One region of the Clostridium sp. B9 genome, then DNA from elsewhere that is predicted to be linked to it. Evidence: riboswitches for the same ligand, from Rfam matches in the RefSeq annotation. Region 1 holds a riboswitch; each other region holds the start of a gene.
What was found. Region 1 has a riboswitch for lysine ahead of ACQZHJ_RS08730 (amino acid permease). Riboswitches for the same ligand answer to the same signal wherever they lie in the genome.
Positions count from the first base shown of each region.

Region 2: it holds a riboswitch for lysine, as region 1 does, so the genes downstream of both, ACQZHJ_RS17075 (Na+/H+ antiporter NhaC family protein) here and ACQZHJ_RS08730 (amino acid permease) in region 1, are expected to answer to the same signal.
Region 3: it holds a riboswitch for lysine, as region 1 does, so the genes downstream of both, lysA (diaminopimelate decarboxylase) here and ACQZHJ_RS08730 (amino acid permease) in region 1, are expected to answer to the same signal.

Region 1 covers NZ_JBNWKA010000003.1:1,921,508-1,929,308, forward strand. The annotation lists gene ACQZHJ_RS08715 (YczE/YyaS/YitT family protein) at 31-678, opposite strand; gene ACQZHJ_RS08720 (hypothetical protein) at 955-1,290, shown strand; gene ACQZHJ_RS08725 (dicarboxylate/amino acid:cation symporter) at 1,633-2,853, opposite strand; lysine riboswitch at 3,081-3,257, shown strand; gene ACQZHJ_RS08730 (amino acid permease) at 3,380-4,819, shown strand; gene ACQZHJ_RS08735 (NAD(P)-dependent oxidoreductase) at 5,003-7,042, shown strand; gene ACQZHJ_RS08740 (hypothetical protein) at 7,035-7,801, shown strand, end outside.
Region 2 covers NZ_JBNWKA010000003.1:3,769,770-3,777,570, reverse strand. The annotation lists gene adhE (bifunctional acetaldehyde-CoA/alcohol dehydrogenase) at 1-1,411, shown strand, start outside; gene ACQZHJ_RS17090 (aminopeptidase P family protein) at 1,565-2,809, shown strand; gene ACQZHJ_RS17085 (phasin family protein) at 2,919-3,257, shown strand; gene ACQZHJ_RS17080 (ABC1 kinase family protein) at 3,454-5,067, shown strand; lysine riboswitch at 5,160-5,335, shown strand; gene ACQZHJ_RS17075 (Na+/H+ antiporter NhaC family protein) at 5,515-7,230, shown strand; gene ACQZHJ_RS17070 (FUSC family protein) at 7,271-7,780, opposite strand.
Region 3 covers NZ_JBNWKA010000003.1:889,949-897,749, forward strand. The annotation lists rRNA gene ACQZHJ_RS03995 (23S ribosomal RNA) at 1-556, shown strand, start outside; rRNA gene rrf (5S ribosomal RNA) at 614-731, shown strand; tRNA gene ACQZHJ_RS04005 (tRNA-Glu) at 738-812, shown strand; gene sfsA (DNA/RNA nuclease SfsA) at 1,187-1,879, shown strand; gene ACQZHJ_RS04015 (NAD(+) diphosphatase) at 2,083-2,622, shown strand; lysine riboswitch at 2,908-3,078, shown strand; gene lysA (diaminopimelate decarboxylase) at 3,213-4,508, shown strand; gene ACQZHJ_RS04025 (DUF3006 domain-containing protein) at 4,907-5,128, shown strand; gene lepB (signal peptidase I) at 5,128-5,658, shown strand; gene ftsH (ATP-dependent zinc metalloprotease FtsH) at 5,683-7,801, shown strand, end outside.

The DNA of each region.
Region 1 (7,801 bases):
AGTCCCAAAAAAGGACTGGTTTTTTATGTATTATTTTGTAGCAGTTTTTCCTATAAACTTATGTACAATCTTCTCACATGGTGGCATAAAGAATTGAATAGCTGGACCAGTGAAAAGAACTGCTATAATTGTACCAACACCTACAACACCATCTAAAGCGTATCCTATAGCTAAGAATGTTAAGTCTAAGCAGATACGTATCCAACGATATTGGAAGTTAGTTTTATCTCTTATTATAAGAGGTACTAGGTCGTTTGGTGCAACCCCTAATTCAGTACTAACTAAAAATGAGAATCCTATAGCTATAATTATACAGCTTAAAGCTACGATTATAGCTTTAGTAAATAAGTTAACATCATTAAGCATAGTGTCTAATCCGAATTTTTGTAAAGTTTTCATAATAAAGTCTATAGTAGGACCTATTACTAAAACTAGAACAAAAGTACCAACTTGAAGTCTCTTTCTGTCTATTAAGAAGATACCTATAACTAAAGTAACAAGTATAATCATGTTGGCGCTTCCAGTTGAAACACCTAAAGCATCAGAAAGACCTTGAGTAAATACAGTAAATGGGTCAGACCCAGCGTTAGTTAATAAGAATATTACAACTCCTAATTGTATGATTGCCATTCCTAATAAGAAAAATATCAGTTTAGGAATAATATTTCCTTTTTTCATTTTTAATACACTCCTTGTTTTTGAGTTTTGTGAATCGTATTATTGAATGTGAATTTAATATTTAAGCGTATTTAAAAAAACTTAAAGGAACACCAAACAAAATGATTATACAAGTTGTTCATCAATATGTCAAATATATTAATAATTTAACAAAGTTTATTCATAATTTAATGTAAAATTGGGTAAAAAATCTAGATTACCATGATAAATGATAAAATTGAAATGTATTTAATTTTATTTTATAATTATTACGTTAGATTAGAGAGGTGGAATTATATGAATAATGATAAAATAACTAAAGAACACATAGCAAGAATAGCTAAAGGATCAGCATACTTTATATTTAAAAATGGTCCAGTTAATAAACTTCACAAAGAAAACAAGATTTCAGATGAAGATATGAAAAATATGCAAGAGTATTTACAAAATCATTTAGCATATCTTTATGAAGTTTTACTTGAAGAAGGAAACTTAAAGAAATATGAGTTAATAATGAACACAATGCATCAATTTTACGTAAATGATGATACAGAAGTAACTTTAGAAGACGAAAATTTTGATGCTTTATATGACCAACTATTCCCTAAAAGCAGCAATATAGTTATTAAATAAAACGATATGTTTAATAGGGTGATTTCTAGCTATATCTTTAGACCTAACTTAATTTCGTAAAGAGTTTCTATTGGTCATTCCAGAATAATAGCTAAAGCTTTTAAACTCACTGCGTTCAAACAGAAAAAGCTTCTTAACGCTATTATTCTTCCATAACCAATGAAACTCTAATTACTTATTAAGATGGTCTTTCATCTATATCTAGAAATCACCCGTCTTAAAATGTATCGTTTTATTATTAAGTTGTGATATGTCTAGAAATTAACACTGAATTCAAAGTAGAGCTTACAACAAAAGAGCTATATCAAACAGTAGTATGTTTTGATATAGCTCTTAAAATATTTAGTTATAACTTATCTCTGGGATAAATTCCTCTTCACCATCTAAGTTTTCTTCAGTCTTTTTAGATTTTCTCTTTAAAATAGCTTCTACTATTATAGCAATAGCTCCATCACCAGTTACGTTAGTAGCAGTACCAAAGCTATCTTGTGCTGCATGTAATGCTATCATTAAAGACTTTTCTACATTACCAAATCCAAGCATACCTTCAAGTAATCCTAAAGCCGCCATAACTCCACCCCCAGGTACACCAGGTGCTGCAACCATTGTTACTCCAAGCATTAATATAAATGGTAGCATTAATCCTATAGTAGGAACTTGTCCCCTCATATACATTACTGCCATAGAAGCAAGAACTAAAGTTATTGTATCACCAGCTAGGTTTATTGTAGCTCCTAAAGGAATTACAAAGTCACATACATCTTCTTCAACACCATTTTCCTTAGCACAGTTTAAAGTTACTGGAATAGTAGCTGCTGATGATTGAGTTCCTAAAGCTGTCATATAAGCTGGAATCATATTCTTTATAAGTTTTATAGGATTTTTTTTCTTTATAGAACCTGCTATTACATACTGGACTAATAAGTATAATCCTTGTATTGAGAATAATACGGCATATACAATTCCAAAAGATTTTAAAGTTGTAAATATCTCTCCACTAAAGCTTAACTTAGCGAATATAGAAAGTATATATACTGGAACTAAAGGAATTAGTATATTCTTTATTGTTAATGTAACTACATGATTAAATTCTTCAGATACTCTTAATAGGTAACTATTCTTTATTTTAGAAATTCCTATTCCTAATAAGAATGAAAAAGCTAAAGCAGACATAACACTTACCATTGGAGGTATATCTATTGAAAAGTATGGTTCAACATTTACTGCACTATTAGCTAAAGTAGCACTAACTATAAATTTAGGAAGTATGTAGCTTCCTACAAAGAAAGTTATTAATCCAATTGAAAATGTTGATATATATGAAACTAAAGTAGTTACTAAAAGTCCTTTTCCTGATTTATTTCCTAAGGATGCTATCCCAGGAAATATAAATCCAATTATTATAAGTGGTATTAAGAAGCTAAGTAAGCTTCCAAATAAACTATTGAAGGTTACTAATATCTTAACCGGTATTTCTGTATTTATATAGGAAGATCCTAGCCCAATGAATATTCCTAAAATTATTGCGAAGAAAATTTTGCTTACTAAAGATAATTTTTTCATAATTGCCCCCTTCTGTATTTTTACTAAATACATATGTTCTCGATATGAATACATATTACTATAATTAATATATAAAGTCAAGCTATATAATATAAGTATTTTTTATTTCTACATATTTGAAAGTAGGTTAACTTATATAATGTAGGTTTAAAATTCATTAAGGTTAAAATGAATTTTTCCTTGACAATTTATTAATAGGAGTTCATAATTGTTAATGAAAAGTGAATAACTGAGATAGAGGCGCAATGATTAAAAGTAACCTTACTGAGTGTAAGCAACGTTGAAGTAAAGTGAAAGGATGATTTGCCGAAATCAATAGAAAAAGCTTTAATTTCTATTAGGTTGGGGTTAAGTATAATATGCTTAACACTGTCACAATTAATTTGTGGTGTGCTATCATGAAAGAGAGTATTGTATATAGACTTTACAAACCCTTAAGCATGAAACCACGCTTAAGGGTTTCTTTTGTTAGCGGACTTAGTTATCACTTATGGCTTACTAAAAAAACCATAAGGAGGACTAAAAAATGAGTCAAGAACAAAATACTAATTTGAAAAGAGGGCTTAAATCAAGACATCTTAGCATGATTGCTATGGGTGGAGCCATAGGAACAGGTATATTCCTAGCAATGGGAGATACTTTGCATCAAGCAGGTGTTGGAGGAGCCTTTGTAGCTTACGGAGTAATAGGGGTAATGGTTTATTTCCTTTGTACAAGCTTAGGAGAAATGGCAACTTACATGCCTGAAACAGGATCTTTCGGTACATATGCTACCAAATTTATTGATCCAGCCTTAGGATTTGCCTTAGGATGGAACTACTGGTACAACTGGGCTATAACAATAGCTACAGAAATGGTTGCAGGATCTTTATTAATGAAGTTCTGGTTTCCTAATGTTTCATCAATAGTTTGGAGTGCTTTATTCTTAGTAATTATATTAGGTCTTAATTTATTATCAGCAAAAGCATATGGTGAATCTGAATTCTGGTTTGCAGCAATCAAAGTTGCTACAGTTATTATATTCCTTATTGTAGGTGTACTTATGATATTTGGAATACTAGGCGGAGAAAAAGTTGGTTTCAAAAACTTCTATGCTAATGGTGAACCATTCATTGGAGGAACAAAATCAATATTCATGATATTCTTAATAGCTGGTTTCTCATTTCAAGGTACAGAGCTAGTTGGAGTTGCAGCTGGTGAAAGTGAAGACCCTGAGAAAAATGTACCAAAAGCAGTTAACACTATTTTCTGGAGAATATTATTATTCTACTTAGGAACAATCTTAGTAATTGGAGCTTTAGTTCCAAATGCACAAGCAGGTGTTGAAACAAGTGCATTTACTATAGTGTTCCAAAAGTTAGGCTTAGCAGGAGCAGCTTCAGTAATGAATGCTATAATACTTACATCAGTTTTATCAGCTGGTAACTCAGGTATGTATGCATCAAGTAGAATGCTTCATTCTATGGCTAAAAGTGGAATGGCACCAAAGATGTTTGAAAAGACAAGCAAAAATGGTGTTCCAGTTAACGCAATCATATTAACTACAATAATTGCAAGTTTATGTTTTTTAACAGGTATCTATGCAGAAAATGTTGTTTACGTATGGCTTGTAGCAGCTTCAGGACTTTCAGGATTTATAGCATGGCTTGGAATAGCCCTTTGTCATTATAGATTTAGAAAAGCTTATGTAGCTCAAGGAAAAGATTTAAATAAGTTAGTTTATAAAGCTAAGTTATTCCCATTTGGACCTATAATTGCATTACTATTATGTGGCGTAGTTGTTTTAGGACAAGGATACGCATACTTAGATGTTACAAATGGAGTAGATTGGGGTGGATTAATTTCATCATATATTGGAATTCCACTATTTGTAGGATTATATTTATACTATAAAATTAGATATAAAACTAAGTTTATAAAATTAGAAGATGTTGATTTAACTAGAGATGAAGTCAAATATCAATAGAATATTTAAATAAAAAGAAGAGGTTATTTATAGCCTCTTCTTTTTTTTGTTTGAATATATTGTTCTATATTGCCAAAAACTAAAAAAGAAAATCTCCATACTTAAATAAGTAAATGTGAATCATTAACAAATTATTGACAATTTATCAATAAAGAGTAAGATAAAAAAAGAAAGGAGGTTATTATGAATAAGATATTTATTATAGGAAATCAGAATGCCCTTATAGAATCACTATGTCACAGATTTTCAAAGGAAGGTTTCGGAGTTGTAGTCATGTCAAATAACTTTACAAATTCTAAAAAATATAGAACCTTTAAAGATAATTTAGACGATAAACAATTAGAGCTTATTTTTAAAAGAAACCTTTTTAAAGTAGTAATCTACTTAGATTATTTTGAGGATGTAAATAAACTTACAAAGTTACTTAAGCTTGCTTCTAAATACAATGTTAGAAATTTTATAAGGACAGCAGATTTAATAAAAGAAAATGATGAAGCTTTAGATGGTTCATTAATCAATAATATATGTTTAGCCTTTAAAGAGATTTCAAATACAAATATTGTAACATTAAAAATCCCTATACTTTATGGAAATGGATTCCCTAAGGATTTTATGGATAAGAAGATATTTACTATTATGAACAATTTAATTAAAGGAAAGAACATTGCTTATGATAGTACTGTTAGAAGGAGTTATCTTAATGTAAATGATGCATCAGAGTCTATATACCTATCTGTCAAAAATTCTTTAAATGGATTATATACTATTCCTAGTAATGGGGAGTTTACTTTAAATGAGTTAAATGAAATTCTAACAGGAAGTTTTAGTAGAGAAATCGGTGATGAAGATTTTATTTTTAAAAATTCATCCTTTAGTATAGCTACTGGTTTCAAAGAAAAATACTCTTTATCAAAAGAACTGCCTATTATTTTTGAAAATTATAAGGATTTAATAGCTCTTAAAAAGGAACGCAGTTTAAAATCATCTAAATATAAAAAAATAAAGAACTTCTTAAAGGTCTCTAAACCTTATATAGAGAATATAGTTCTATTTATATTGGTTTGTTTTCTTTCAAATATTATTTCTCCAACGGACTCCATATTTTCAACAATAGATATTAAGCTTATTTATATAATAGTCATAGGTATAGTTTATGGTTCAAAACAGTCACTATTAGCAACTTTATTATCTTGCTTATTGTTAGTTGGAGAACAGCTATCAATGGGAATATCCTTAGTCTCAATTCTTGTATTAAACGAGTCCTTGGTACAACTTCTTACATATATTTTAGTGGGAGTTTATGTTGGATATGCTAGTGACTTTAAAAATGTATCTATAAACAATTTAAAAAAAGAAAAGAAAAAACAAGAAGAGGAGTATGAATTTTTAGAGGATTTATATACTAAAACCTACGATGAGAAAAAAGAGTTAGAGGAAAAGGTAATAGCTTCTAATGATAGCTTTGGAAAAATATATTCTGTAGTTAGGGAGTTAGATAGCTTAGAACCTCAATACATTTTGAAATCTTCTATTGATATATTAGAGAAGTTCTTAAATAGTAAACGTATTGCTATATACACACTAAAAAATAATTTTTTAAGGCTTAATGTTAAATCAAATGATGCTGAATTTAAACCTTCAAATAGCATTAATTTTGATAAATTAAATATGATGAAAAAAAACATTCAATATGGAGAAGTTTTTGTAAATAAAAGTTTAGACTTAGGTGTTCCTATGATGGTTGCTCCTATAAAAAAAGAAGACAAAGTTATAGCAATCATTATGATAGAAGAACTTGAGTTTTCTAAAATGAGTTTGTATTATGAAAACTTATTTAAAGTTATTTCTAACTTAATAGAAACTTCTATAATTAAGGCTTATGACTATGAAGAACTTACTTTAAAAGAAAGATATATAAAAAATACTATATTCCTTAAAGAAAAGTGGTTCGTAAATTTATTGAAAATTAAACAAGTAGCTAAATTTGAGAAAAAGTTAGATTATACACTTCTTAAAATAAGCAATAATATTTTACCACTACATGACTTATCAGAAATTATTAAAAGATCTACAAGGGAGACAGATCGAGTTGGAATGATGAATGGAGATGTTTATATACTTTTACTTAATACAACAAAAGAGGAAAGTTTGACACCTATAAACAGGTTAAAATCTAGAGGTGTTCATTCTGAAGTTGTAGAAGAGGTAATTAACTATGATTAAACTGATATTAATTAATTTCGTTTTAAGCTTTATTTTATTCTTAGTATTAAAAGTTTCAAGAAGAAAAGTTGCTGGTACAGCTTTTTTATTATCATTAGCAATCCCATACATAGGCTTCTTGATACTACTAGTTCTATTTATATGTAATTTTCTTATAAAAACTGATCATGGTGATGAGGTTTTAAAGAGAGAAGATAAATACGACAAGAGTATAAGCTTGCTTATAAGATCTGCTGAACTAGAAAATAGAAAGGACTTAATATCTGTGGAAGAGGCTTTGATACTTAATGATAATCATGTTAAGAGAGAGCTTGTAAAAGATGTTTTAAAGAAAGATACCTACAAATACAGAAAAATCTTATTAGAGGCTTTAGTGGATGAAGATACAGAAACTTCTCACTATGCAGCTACAGCTATAACTCAAATGAAGAGTAAGCTAACGATTATTATGCAGGAGTTTGAAGCTGAATATTATAGGAATCCTAAAAATAAGAAAACTGCAGATATGTTTCTTCAAGCTATAAAGGATGGGATAGAAAGCAACATAATTGATTCTAAGGATGTTCTTAAGCTTAAGTATCTATATAAAAATACTCTTAAAGAATATAAAAGGAACTTTGAATTTTCAAGTTATCATTTTAATGAGCTAATAAAAACTTGTATAGATCTTAAAGAGTTTAAAAGAGCCATAGAATATAGTACTGAATATAGGACTTTATTTCCAGAAGAGGATACCCCTTATTTATTACTCCTTGAAGT
Region 2 (7,801 bases), 1.8 Mb from region 1:
GCCATCAACTCAAGGAGCAATCGGAGATATCTACAACTTTAAGCTAGCACCTTCATTAACATTAGGTTGCGGATCATGGGGTGGAAACTCAGTTTCAGAAAACGTTGGTCCTAAACACTTAATTAACATTAAGAGTGTAGCTGAAAGGAGAGAAAATATGCTTTGGTTCAGAGTTCCAGAAAAAGTTTACTTCAAATATGGTGCTTTAGGAGTTGCTCTTAGAGAATTAAAAGATTTAAACAAGAAAAAAGTATTTATAGTAACAGACAACGTACTAGCTAGTCTAGGATATGTTGATAAAATAACAAATGTTTTAGAAGAAATAGGTGTAGATTTCAGAGTATTCTCAGAAGTTACTCCAGACCCAACTTTAGCATGTGCTAAAAAAGGTGCTGAAGCAATGAGAAGCTATCAACCAGATGCAATCATAGCTCTTGGTGGAGGTTCACCAATGGACGCTGCTAAGATTATGTGGGTAATGTATGAGCATCCAGAAGTTGCTTTCGAAGATTTAGCAATGAGATTTATGGATATAAGAAAGAGAGTTTACCCATTCCCAACTATGGGTCAAAAAGCTATGATGATTTCAGTTCCAACATCAGCTGGTACTGGTTCAGAAGTAACTCCATTCGCAGTTATAACTGATGAAGAAACAGGAGTAAAATACCCATTAGCAGATTACGAGTTAACTCCAGATATGGCTATCATAGATGCTGAACTTATGATGAACATGCCAAAAGGATTAACAGCTGCATCAGGAATTGACGCATTAACTCATGCTTTAGAAGCTTATGTTTCAGTTTTAGCATCAGAGTACACTAACGGATTAGCTTTAGAAGCTATCAGATTAATATTCAAATACTTACCACAAGCTTACGCTGAGGGAACTACAAATGTTAAAGCAAGAGAGAAAATGGCTCACGCTTCAACAATGGCAGGTATGGCATTCGCTAACGCATTCTTAGGAGTATGTCACTCAATGGCACACAAATTAGGATCAGAGCACCATATAGCTCACGGAGTTGCTAACGGAATCTTAATCGACCAAGTAATAAGATTCAACGCTGTTGACAACCCAAGAAAACAAGCTGCATTCCCACAATACAAGTATCCAAATGCTAAGTGGAGATACGCTGTAATAGCTGACTACTTAGGATTAGGTGGAAAGAATGAAGATGAGAAAGTTAACAACTTAATCAAAGCTATAGATGGTCTTAAGAAGACTGTTGGAATCCCTGCAACAATAGCTGATTGCGGAGTTTCAAAAGAAGCCTTCTACGCTACATTAGAAAAAATGAGTGAAGATGCATTCGATGACCAATGTACAGGAGCTAACCCAAGATACCCATTAATCAGTGAAATCAAGCAAATGTACACTAACGCTTTCGAAGGCAAAAAAGACAGAGTTTAGTAGTTTTGTACTAAGATGAATAATAAATACTCACTAGGTAACTAGTGAGTATTTTTTTTAATTTAGATAAAAATAAAAATATGTCATTCTAAAGATAAGATTTTAAAAGGTATATATGGTAAAATTTAATAAATAGGAATTGGAGGGATTTAGATGAACAAATTAGTTTTTACTAAGAACAGAGAGAATTTATTAAAGAAATTAGATGATAATTCAGTACTAGTATTGTTTGCAGGAGAAGCAAAGAGAAAGACTGCTGATGAGTATTTCCCATTTACTCCTAATAGAAATTTCTATTACTTAACAGGAATAGATGAAGAAAAACATATTTTAGTTATTAAAAAGATTGGTGGAATCACCGAAGAGAACTTATATATATTAAGACCTAATTTAGAGCAAGAAAAATGGACTGGAAAGACAATTAGAGATTATGAGGCTAAAGAGGTTTCAGGAATTGAAAATATAAAATACTTAGAACAATTTGAAGGTGATTTAAACACTTTATTTGTTAATGGAATAGCTGAGATCTTATACTTAGATTTAGAGAGAGTAGGATTTAACGAAGAGGTTAGTAAGAGTCAAGGATTTGCTAAGGAAATAAGAGAAAAATATCCTCAGGTGGTAGTAAAGGATACTTATAGTAAAATAGCTGATCTAAGACAGATTAAATGTGCAGAAGAAGTAGAAGAAATCAAGAAGGCTGCAGACATAACGGCTAAGGGTGTAGAACTTTTAATGAAAGAGTGTAAGCCTGGAATGAAGGAATATGAATTAGAGGCTTACTTTGATTTCTATTTAAAGCAGCATGGTGTTAAGGATTATGCTTTCAAAACAATAGCAGCAGCTGGAGTTAATGCGGCTACTTTACATTATGTAGATAATAATAGTGAAATCAAAGATGGGGATTTAATTCTATTTGATTTAGGTGCTCAAGTTAACTACTATAATGGAGATATATCAAGAACATTCCCTGCTAATGGTAAATTCTCAAAAAGACAAAAAGAAGTATATGAGGAAGTTTTAAAGGTTAATGAAGAGATAATAAACTCTATAAGACCTGGAGTAGGTTTTGTTGAGTTAAATGAAAAGGCGAATAACCTTTTAGCAGAAGCTTGTGTTAGACTTGGACTTATTGAAGATAAGAAAGAGTTTAGAAAGTATTACTTCCACTCAATAGGACATAGCTTAGGACTTGATACTCATGATGTTGGAAAGAGAAATATAATCCTTGAAGAAGGAATGGTATATACTGTAGAGCCTGGACTATACATTGAAGAAGAGTGTATCGGTATTAGAATAGAGGATGATGTTTTAGTTACTAAAGATGGTTGTGAAGTTTTAACTAAGGATTGCATAAAATCAGTAGAAGATATAGAGAAGTTTATGAGTAATAAATAATTCTAAATTTAAGTTTACTTTAAGAATAATAAGCTTTATTTCTGAAGAAATTAAGAGTAGAATTAAATAAATTCATAAGAAAATACTATGGTTTTAGGAGATGATCAATATGATAAATGAATTAAAAAAAGCTATGTTAGCTGGAGTTGGAACTGCTGCTACAGCTTATGAAAAAGCAGATTCTTTCATAGGAGACATGGTTTCTAAAGGAAGAATGACTGTTGAAGATGGTAAAGTATTATCAGAAGAATTAAAAAGAAATGTACAAGAAAGAACAAATGAAGCTACAAATGAAATAAATGAAAAATTAGAGAAGCTTAAACCTTTTTCAAAGGATGACTTCAAAGCTATGTATGATGAAGCTAATAAAGAAACTCTTGAAGAAATAAATAAATTAAGAGAGAGAGTAGCTGTTTTAGAAGATAAATTAAATAATAGAGAAGAGTAAGGTTTTTGAGATATATCTCAAAATCAATTGATGATAAAACTTATAAATATATTAGGGAACTTAGGTTAAGTTTTTTAAGATATTTATAAGTTTTATTTAGATTTTTGATATAAGTAAGGTTATAAATTAAAAAATTAAATTGCTTATGGAAAATAACAATAGTTTTTCTAAGTTAGATAGTATAGGAGGTGAGTTTATGAGTAAGAGACAAGGTGTTCAGAGGTTAAGAGAAATTGTTAGGGTTTTTACTTATTATGGTTTTGATTTCTTAGTATCTAGCAAATTACCTAATAGCAAAAAAGGTGAACCTAGACCACAGGCTTTTAGAGAGGCTTTAGAGGAATTAGGGGCTACATTTGTTAAGATAGGACAAATACTTAGTACAAGGCCAGATTTACTTCCTAAGGCTTATATAAAGGAGCTGGAGAAGCTTCAGGATGAGAATGAGATAACTAGTTTTGATAAAGTTAAAGAAATATTTCAAGAATCTTTTGGAACAAGTATAGATACTTACTTTACGTATTTTAGTGAAAGACCATTAGCATCAGCATCTATTGCGCAAGTTCATAGAGCTACTTTGCTTGATGGAAGAGAGGTTGTTGTTAAGGTTCAACATTATGAAATTGCAGAGAAGATGAAGCTTGATTTAAGCATACTTAGAAGATTAAGTAGATTTACAACAGCACATATGTCTAATATTCCTGTAAATCCATTTGAAGCATTTAAAGAAATTGAAGATGCTACGCTTAAAGAACTTGATTTTATAAAAGAGGCTAAGAATACAGTTAAATTTAAAGTTTTAAATAAAAATGTTGCATGTGTTAGTGCACCTACAATTATAGATAGATTGACTTCTAAAAAAGTTTTAACAATGGAGTATATTGAAGGGTACAAAATAACTGATGATAAGATATTAGAGCGTGAAGGATATGATAGAAAAGATATAGCGAATAAATTAGCTAATTCGTTTTTTAAACAAGTATTTGAAGATGGATTTTTTCATGGTGACCCCCATCCAGGAAATCTTTTCATAAAAGATGGTAAGATATATTTTATAGATTTTGGCCTAGTTGGAGAACTAGATGCAAATCTTAAAAAATGGCTTACGAAGGCTATGATAGCAATGGCTTTAGATGATATAGATACTTTAGTTGATTTCGTTAATGCTATTGCCATAAGAAAGGGACCAGTTAAGACTTCGATTTTATATGATGACTTAAACAACATAGTTTTAAGATACATAAATGCTTCTTTAAAAAGTATAAAAATATCAGATTTATTCAAAGAGATATTTGATATAGCTGAAAGAAATAATTTGCAAATGCCTAAAGAACTTGTTACTTTAGTAAGGTCTATAGTGATTTTAGAAGGGGTTGTAGCGAAAATTGATCCAGATCTAGAGATTATGGAGTGTATTTTCCCTTACATAAAAGAAAGAAATAAAGAGGCAATGCTAGAAAGTTTAGATAAGGATAAACTTATAATTGGTGCATATAAATTTGCAGAAAAAAGCCTTGAGATTCCTACTAAGTTTTCAGAGCTAGTGGATAGTTTATCAAATGGAAGAACTAAGATGCAGATAGAGGTTAATGGACTGGATAAGCCTTTAACTGATTTAAATAGAATGGTTAATAGAATATCATTTGCACTTATTGTTGGATGTATGATAATAGGCTCTTCTTTAATAGTAGATGCTAGGATTGGTCCTACTTTTGAAGGAGTTCCATTATTAGGTGTTATAGGATTTGTTGTTTCTGGAGTATTTGGATTTTGGCTTTTAATTTCTATAATAAAGTCTGGATTTTTTTAATAAATAGTTAATAAAGTTATAAAATGGTTGAAACACTCATAGTTATAGTGTATAAATATATACAATATAATAATTCGAAAAGTGAATAGTTTAAAAGAGGTAGAGGCGCGAGCAATCAATAGTACTAAGACAGAGTTAAGCAACGTAGAAGTGTTAGGAAAGGGATTATCGCCGAAGTTTCTAGTCAAAGCTTTGAGGCTAGATGCTGGGGTTGCACAGAATATGTGTAACACTGTCACAAGAAAATTTGTGGAGTGCTATCATCTTAGGGAATCATACTAGTAAGAATATGTTTATTTAACAGAGAAGTTTCGTACTATTAAGACCTTAGGTTGATTAAGCCTAAGGTCTTTTTTTATTAATAAATATAAAAGTATTTAGAGATAATAGTAATGAAAATAGGGCCTCTATAGATTAATTCACTAATATTTTAAGGGGGATTTCAAAATGAGAAACAGAACAAGATTTCAAGTTTTTTTAGCAGTTTTTATTATGACAATGCTATGTTCAACTTTAGTTTTTGCAACTGAAGATATTGCGGCGGTAAACTCAGCTAAATTTGGCTTATGGACGGTTTTACCACCATTAGTTTCAATAGTGCTAGCTTTCATAACAAAGAATGTTATAGTTTCACTATTCATAGGTACAATGACAGGATGCGTAATGTTACAACTAAACGGATTTAACGTAATTCAAGCGTTAACTCAAGGATTTATAGATTTTACTTATAGAGCTTTAAACTCTTTAGCGGATCCATGGAATGCAGGTATTATCCTTCAAGTTTTAGTTATAGGAGGAGTTATTCACTTAGTAGCTAAAATGGGAGGAGCTAAGGCGATAGCTGAAGCTTTAGCAAGAAAAGCTAAGACAGTTAAAAGTGCACAGCTTACAACTTGGCTTTTAGGGTTAGCAGTTTTCTTTGATGATTATGCAAATTCATTAATAGTTGGTCCTATAATGAGACCAGTTACAGATAAATTAGGTGTTTCAAGAGAAAAATTAGCTTTTGTTATAGATGCTACTGCAGCTCCAATAGCGGGGTTAGCAATAATATCAACTTGGATAGGATTAGAGGTTGGATTAATAGGAGATGCGCTTCAAAGTGTTGGAATAGAAGCAGATGGATTTGGAGTTTTCTTAGAAACTATACCTTATAGATTTTATAACATATTAATCTTAGCTTTTGTTGTTATATCAGCAATTACTTTAAGAGAGTTTGGCCCAATGCTTAAAGCTGAGAGAAGAGCTAGAAAAGGTGAAGTATTACCAGTTACAGAAACAGCAACAGATAGTGAAGATTTAGAACCAATAGAGGGAATCAAGTTAAGTGTATGGAATGCAATAATTCCAATAGGTGTTTTAATAGGCTCATCATTAATTGGATTTTATTACAGTGGATGGGTAACTGTAATGGGTGGAGAAGATTTGGCAATAATAGAGATGATGAATAACTCTCCACTAAGCTTTGCAAGCATACAGGCTGCTTTCTCAAATGCTGATGCTTCAATAGTTTTATTCCAATCAGCATTATTAGCTACAATAGTTGCTTTAGCCTTAGGTGTAGGTAGAAAAATATTTACTATATCAGAAGGTATAGGAATATGGGTTGAAGGAATGAAAGGTCTTTTAATAACAGGAGTAATTCTTATATTAGCTTGGTCATTAAGTTCCGTAATAAAAGAGTTAGGAACTGCTGCTTATTTAGTTGGAGTATTATCAGATACAATACCAGCATTCTTGTTACCAGCTATTATATTTATACTTGGTTCAGTAATTGCTTTTGCAACAGGTACAGCTTATGGAACAATGGGAATATTAATGCCTTTAGCAATCCCATTAGCATTTGCTATAAATCCAGATTGGCAGTTTGTAATAGTTAGTACATCAGCAGTTTTAACAGGAGCAATATTTGGAGATCATTGCTCTCCAATATCAGATACAACAATCCTTTCTTCAACTGGAGCAGGCTGTGACCACATAGAACACGTTAGAACTCAGATATGGTATGCGTTATTTGTTGGAGCTATAACAGTAGTATTTGGATATATTCCAGCAGGGTTAGGATTAAGCTTTTGGGTAGTATTACCAATATCTTTAATAGCTTTATTTATACTAACTATGATATTCGGTAAAAAAGTAGAAGAGCCAGCGGCTAATAATTAATATAAATAAAAAAGAGAAGAATCTAATTCTTCTCTTTTTTTTATGCTTCTTTGGTCTTTTTATAAGGATATACAAGTCTGTTGACTAAAATACCTATTATAACTCCAATGAACGTATCTATAATTCTATTGAAGGCATAATTATATGAGCCAACTCCCTTTAGACTTGTCATAATTGCAAAGACAACAATACAAGCACTATTTACGGCTCCTTTGCATTTAAATAAAATACAAAAGTATATTGCCACTGTTGTTCCTAAAGCTGTTAAGAAAGCGTAAGTAAGAAAATGATCTAAATTCAATATGTTAAAGATAGCAGTTAAGGTTAAACCTACAATGGCACCAATAGAAGTACCAAGCATTCTGTTCTTTCCCATCTTATAAGAATTTTCAACAGTATCTTGCATACACATCATAGCAGCTATACAAGCAAAGAAGGCACTAGAGCGACCTAAAAGCTCAAAGGTTATTATACAAATAAAAACTGCCAATGAGGTTTTTAGATTTCTAGCTCCTATAGTTTGCAGGCTAAAGTTGAACAAATATTTCACCCCTAAATCATATAGTGTTAT
Region 3 (7,801 bases), 1.0 Mb from region 1:
TGACTGCGACACCCACAAGTGGAGCAGGGACGAAAGTCGGGCTTAGTGATCCGGTGGTACCTCGTGGGAGGGCCATCGCTCAACGGATAAAAGCTACCTCGGGGATAACAGGCTGATCTCCCCCAAGAGTCCACATCGACGGGGAGGTTTGGCACCTCGATGTCGGCTCGTCGCATCCTGGGGCTGAAGTAGGTCCCAAGGGTTGGGCTGTTCGCCCATTAAAGCGGCACGCGAGCTGGGTTCAGAACGTCGTGAGACAGTTCGGTCCCTATCCGTCGCGGGCGTAGGAAATTTGAGAGGAGCTGTCCTTAGTACGAGAGGACCGGGATGGACTGACCTCTGGTGTACCAGTTGTTCCGCCAGGAGCACAGCTGGGTAGCTAAGTCGGGAATGGATAAACGCTGAAAGCATCTAAGCGTGAAGCCAACCTCAAGATGAGATTTCCCATAGCGTAAGCTAGTAAGATCCCTTGAAGAACACAAGGTTGATAGGTCGGGGGTGTAAGCATGGTAACATGTTCAGCTGACCGATACTAATAGATCGAGGGCTTGACCAAATTATAGTAAATTAAATTTGATTATGTGCAATTTTGAAAGAACAATCTTTCTAAATATCTGGTGATGATGTTCTTTAGGGTAACACCCGTTCCCATTCCGAACACGACGGTTAAGCCTTTAGAAGCCGATGGTACTGCACGGGAGACTGTGTGGGAGAGTAGGTGGTCGCCAGGTTAGTTTGGCCCCTTGGTCAAGCGGTTAAGACACCACCCTTTCACGGTGGTAACAGGGGTTCGATTCCCCTAGGGGTCACCATAAACTCGATAAACTAAGTTTATCGAGTTTTTTTATATTTAAAAATATTATTTTTATTTGATATTGATTCTAAAAATAATTAAAAAAGTTAAAGTGATTTAACTTTCTATGAATTTAATTCAATTTTAAAGTTATACATAGAAATTAAAAAAATTCGAAGTATAACTTATGAATAGGAAAATTTAGATACCTTGTTAAGGTGAGTGTTTTTATGTAGAATTATATTAATAGATTATTTTATAAATATTTTTAGTTAAAAATAAAATTAGATAAAAGTTATTATATATTATTAAAAATGATTTATTATAAAGTATATAATATTAAATTTTGAATGGATGTATTGATTAGATTAATTAATTAGAGGTTACAATAAGATGAAATATGGTAGTGTTATAGAAAAAGCAATATTTTTAAGAAGACCTAATAGATTTCAAGCGTATGTTAATTTAAATGGTGAAGAAATTTTAGTGCATGTTCCCAATACAGGAAGATGCAGAGAGATTTTAAAGGAAGGGTGTACGGTCTTACTAAGAAAAGGAACTACACCAAATAGAAAAACTCCTTATGATCTTATAGCAGCTTATAAAGGGGATATTTTGATAAATATAGATTCGCAAATTCCTAATAAGGTTGTTGAAGAAGCTCTTAAAAATAAGAAGATAGAAAAACTAGTTAAGTTTAAACACATTATGAGAGAAAAGACTTTTGGAAATTCTAGGTTTGATTTTAAACTACAAGATGATGAAGAGAATACATATTATTTAGAAGTTAAAGGTGTTACATTAGAGGAGAGTATGGAAGCAAGATTTCCAGATGCACCTACAGATAGAGGAAGAAAACATATTCTAGAACTTATAGAAGTTAAAAATATAGGAATGGGTGCAGGGATAATATTTTTAATTCAAATAGACAATGTAAATAAATTCTATCCTAATGATGAAACAGATCCTAAGTTTGGTGAAGCACTTAGATTAGCTAAATCTAAAGGTGTAGATATATTTTCATACAATTGTAGAGTAACTGAAGAAGAAATAGAGTTACTAAATCCTGTTGAAATAATACTATAGTTGCTTTAAAATAGCGCTAATAAAATAAATATAGAGTATTTGAGAATAAGAAAGGTGGTGAACTTTAGTTAAGTGTAGTAATGTTGAATAAAGTTTCTATTTAAGAGATTTAAGATATTCTTTGCTAAAGTGTTTTAGAAAAATATATGATTGATTTTAGTGAGAAATTCAGCGTTTTAATAAACTTTTCTAAAGGTATTTATATGAAGTTTAATTATTGTCCATTATGCGGTAAGAAGTTAGAACTTAAAGATAGTTGGGATGAAGGAATGGTTCCTTATTGCAGTGAACATGATATGATGTTTTTTGATTTACCAAAACCTTGTGTTGTGGTTGCTGTTATTAAAGGTGATGAGATAATTTTATTAAAACAAAGTTATATATACAAAGATTCAAAGGTTCTTATATCTGGATATGTAGGCATTGATGAAGAAGCAGAGGATACTGTTTACAGAGAGGTTAAAGAAGAAACCGGTATAACTGTTAGAGATGTGAAATATTTAGGTAGTGATTATGTAGAGGGAAAAGAATTGCTTATGCTTACATATATAGCTTATTATGAATCAGGAGAGATTAAAAAATCTACTGAGGTCGAAGGAATAGCTTGGTATAATATAGAGGATGCTCTTTGTGAACTCAATGAAGATAAAGTAGGAAAAAGAGTTGTTAGAAAAGTTTTAAAAGAAATTGGATATAAAGGAACAAAAGCTTTTAGATGTGAGAGTGGTAAGTGTAACTTATAAAAATTAATATATTACAAGACTTATATTTATATGTTTATATTATAAATATAAGTTTTTTTTATTTGGTTATGTTTTAAGTGAGTGTTGATTTAAAACATAGCTTTTTTATTAGTATAATAGTAGTTTGTTAAAATTTCTTTAGAGATAAAATGAAATTACTAATAATTAGAATGTACAACTATTTTTATTAATAAGTTTTTAAAATAGTGTTGCAATTTTTTTTTATATTTAGTAACATTATAGTCAAATATTAATATAATAATTATTGAATAAAGTAAGAAATAGGACCAAAGTAGAGGTGCTGTGATTAAGAGTAATCATATGGAGCTGACGAGTGATGAGATATGATGAAAGGGATCATAGCCGAAGGATTAGAGATGGTAGTCGATTTTCCTGGGGATATGTAAAATATACATATAACTGTCACTTTAAAAAAAGTGGAGTGCTACAAGGTACGCTAAGTTGCTATTTGAGCAGCAAAGGTGTTCCTTTGCTGCTTTATTTATTGGAATAAAATGCCAAACTGTCAGTAGCTTTGCATACTTTTATACTCTACCACTAAAATATTATAATTGTGTGGAGGATAAGATATGAAATTATTTGGAACAATGAGAGTTGAAGAAAATGAATTATACGTGGGAGGAGTTAAAGCAAGTGCTTTAGCAAAGGAATTTGGAACTCCTTTATATGTAATTGATGAGGAATTGGTTAGAAGCAATTGTAGAAGATATTATTCTTCTATGGAGTGTGAGAAAAGAAACAACAGAGTTACTTATGCAGGTAAGGCTTTTATAAATATGGCAATGTGCAACTTAGTGAATGAAGAAAATTTATATTTAGATGTAGTTTCAGGGGGAGAGCTTTATACAGCGTACAAAGCAGGATTTCCTTTAGAAAGAATATATTTTCATGGAAATAACAAATCAAGTTATGAGATAGACTTAGGAGTTAGACTTGGTATAGGCAGATTTATAGTTGATAATTTACATGAGTTAGAAACTTTAAATTCTATAGCTAAAGAATATGGAAGAGTTCAAAAAGTTTATTTAAGAATAACTCCAGGAGTTGAGGCTCACACACATGAGTATATAAAAACTGGACAGTTAGATTCAAAATTTGGATTCCCTGTAATTGGAGATACAGTATTTGATGTAGTTAAGCATGTATTAGATTTAGAATATGTTGAATTAAGTGGATTACATTGTCATATAGGATCACAAATATTTGAACTAGAACCTTTTGAAGATACAACTGAGATAATGCTTAATCTTATAAATGAAATAAAAGAAAGACTTGGATATGAAATAAAAGAGTTAGACCTAGGTGGAGGTTTTGGTATTTATTATACTGAAGGTGATGCACCAAGAGAGATTGAGGATTATTGTTCAACTATATTAAGAAAAGCCGAGGAAGTTTGTGAAAGATTAAATATGGAAGTTCCTATATTAAGTGTAGAACCAGGAAGAAGTATTATAGGAAATGCAGGATTTACTTTATATACTGTTGGGGCTATTAAGGAAATACCTAATATAAGAAAATATGTTAGTGTAGATGGTGGAATGAGTGATAATATAAGACCAGCTTTATATAGTGCTCATTATGAATCAATAATAGCTAATAGGGTTTATGATGAATCTAGAGAAACTGTAACAGTAGCAGGAAAATGTTGTGAATCAGGAGATGTTCTCCTAAATTCAATAGAAATGCCCAAAATGGAAACAGGGGATATTTTAGCAATAATGTCTACTGGGGCATATGGACATTCAATGGCTAATAATTATAATAGGATTCCAAAAGCTGCTGTTGTTAGTATTAACAATGGGGTTTCAAGGCTTATGTGTAGAAGAGAGACTTATGAGGATATGTTAAGAAATGAATATATTTAAGTAATAAAGATATGGTGGGTTGCATAGTAAATATAATATTATGCAATCTTTTTTATTTTTATATTGAAACAAAATTGCCAATAGTAAATTTAAAAATATTTTAGTAAATGTATTTAGAATATTAGATTAAAGTATATAATAAAAGAGAGAGAAAAAATGAATATAAAAGTAAAATAGACATAAAAAAGACATAAACTACTGGTAAAATTAAAGTAAAATAATTTTAAAAGTTGAGAGTAAAAGTATGAATTAAAGTTTACAAAGTTATGGTAATTTGTGATATACTTATATGTGACACTTTTAAATTAAACATTAGTATTTATGATTCTAAAGATGTTAAGGATTAATTTAGTTAAACTTTAATATTTCTTATATAATTTGATGATGAGGAGTATAAAATGAAGGAATTAATAGTCGATAGAATTGAAGAAAATTTTATTGTATGTGAAGATGAAAATGAAAGCATTTTGGAATTGAAAAGTGACGATGTAATAGGAGCTGTAAAAGAGGGGGATGTTTTAGTAAAAGGTAAAGAAGGTAAGTTTTTGGTAGATAAAGAACTTACAATAAGAAGAAGAAAAGAGATTGAAGATTTAATGAAAGGTATGTGGGAAGAATAATGGCAAAAAATGTAGCAAAGAAGAATTCATTCTTTTTTGATTGGATAATACCAATCTTAGCAGCCTTACTATTAGCCGCTTTGATTCATAAATTTGTACTGTTTAAGATTAAGGTTCCAACAGGTTCAATGATGCCAACAGTAGAGATTGGGGATCAATTATTTGTTACAAGAATTTATAATCCTTCCAATATAAAAAGAGGAGACATAGTAGTTTTCGAGTCAGATGAACTTCATGAACCACTTCTTAAACGTGTTATTGGGTTACCAGGTGAACATGTTGAGGTGAAAAGTGATGGTTCAGTTTACATTAATGGGGAGAAACTTCAAGAAGACTATGTTAAGTACCAAGGTGGAAAAACAGATATGTCTTTTGATGTTCCAGAAGGAAAGTTTCTTATGTTAGGTGACAACAGAGATAATAGTGATGACGCTAGATATTGGAAGAATCCATATATAGATGGGAAAGATATAGAAGCAAAAGCACAGATAACAGTATATCCTTTTAATAGAATTGGATTTGTAGAATAAACATTAGAAAAGGAGGAATGAGGTATGTTTAAAGATAAAAAAATACTTAAATATATTCTTATATATGGTATCATTGCATTTGGTATAGTATTAACTTTTAATATGGTTAAAGATGAGTTATTATATGAAAAAGTAGATTACAGTACTTTTATGCAGATGGTAGATAAGAAAGAAGTTAAATCAGTTAATTTTGTGGGAAATCAAATAGAAATAACTCCTTCTGATAGCAGTAAAGCAAAAGGAAAGATATTATATACAACTAACCCAGCAGTAGCTGGTATAACTCAACCTGATTTAATAAAAGATTTAACAGCAGCAGGAGTAGGCTTTAATGTTGCTAAGCCTGAAAACTATCAGTTTGTAGGTTTACTAATGTCATGGGTATTCCCATTATTACTTATTTTCTTCTTAGGAAGAATGATGTTCTCTAAAATGAATAATAAAATGGGTGGCGGAGTGATGTCATTTGGAAAGAACAATGCCAAACTTTATGCTGAGAATGAGACTGGAATAACATTTAAAGATGTTGCAGGTCAAGAAGAAGCTAAAGAGTCTTTAGTTGAAATAGTAGACTTTTTACACGATACAAGTAAGTATGTAGCTATAGGAGCTAAACTTCCAAAGGGTGCTTTACTAGTAGGGCCTCCAGGAACAGGTAAAACTTTACTTGCTAAAGCTGTTGCAGGAGAAGCTAAAGTACCATTCTTCTCAATGTCAGGTTCAGACTTCGTTGAGATGTTTGTTGGTATGGGTGCTGCAAGAGTAAGAGATTTATTCAAGCAAGCTGAAGAAAAAGCTCCATGTATAGTATTTATAGATGAGATTGATGCTATTGGTAAAAGTAGAGAAGGTTCAATTCAAGGTAATGATGAAAGAGAACAAACTCTAAACCAATTATTAACTGAGATGGATGGTTTTGATTCTTCAAAAGGAGTTGTTATATTAGCAGCTACAAATAGACCAGAGGTTCTAGATAAAGCATTATTAAGACCAGGTAGATTTGATAGAAGAATTATAGTTGATAGACCAGATTTAATAGGTAGAGAAGAAATATTAAAAGTTCACTCTAGAGATGTTAAATTAGCAGATGACGTTTCGTTAGAAGAAGTAGCAAAATCTACTCCAGGAGCAGTTGGAGCTGACTTAGCTAACATAGTTAATGAAGCTGCCTTAAGAGCAGTTAAACATGGTAGAAAAGTAGTTATCCAAGAAGACTTGGATGAAGCTGTTGAAGTTATCATAGCTGGTCAAGAGAAGAAGGATAGAATACTTTCACCAAAAGAAAAGAAAATTGTTGCTTATCATGAAGTTGGGCACGCATTAGTTGCTGCTTTATTAAATAATACAGATCCAGTTCATAAGATAACAATAGTACCTAGAACAATGGGGGCTTTAGGATATACAATGCAGCTTCCAGAAGAAGAAAAGTATTTAGTATCTAAAGATGAGATGATAGATCAAATATCAGTTATGCTAGGTGGTAGAGCTGCTGAAGAAGTAGTATTTAATACAATAACTACAGGTGCTTCAAATGATATAGAAAGAGCCACTCAATCAGCAAGAAATATGATTACTATTTATGGTATGAGTGAAAGATTTGATATGATGGCTTTAGAAGCTATGAGTAGTAGATATTTAGATGGTAGACCAGTAAGAAACTGTTCAGAAAGTACTGCGGCAATAGCTGATGAAGAAGTATTACAAGTAATTAAGAAGGCTCATGAAAAATCAATTAAGATATTAATTGAAAATAGAGAGTTATTAGATGAAATAACAAATGTTCTTTTAGATAAAGAAACTATCATGGGTGATGAATTCATGGAAATAGTTTATGGTAAGTATCCAGAAAAGAGAGAAGCTGATGAAAAAGCTAAACAAGAGATACAAAGCTTAAGAGAGCAAGCAATGGCTAAGAGAAAAGAAAAAGAAGAAGCCATAAAGAAGGCTAGAGAAGAAGCTTTAAGACTTGAGGAAGAAGAGAGAAAGCAAGCTGAGATGAAAGCTATGATTGAAGCTCAGCAAGAAGCAGCTAAATCTTTAGAAGCTTCAAAAGAGGACTCTTTAAACTTATCAAAGGATGAGATTGCTTCTGACTCTGAAGTAAAAAAAGACACTGATTCAACAAATAAAATTGATGGTGAAT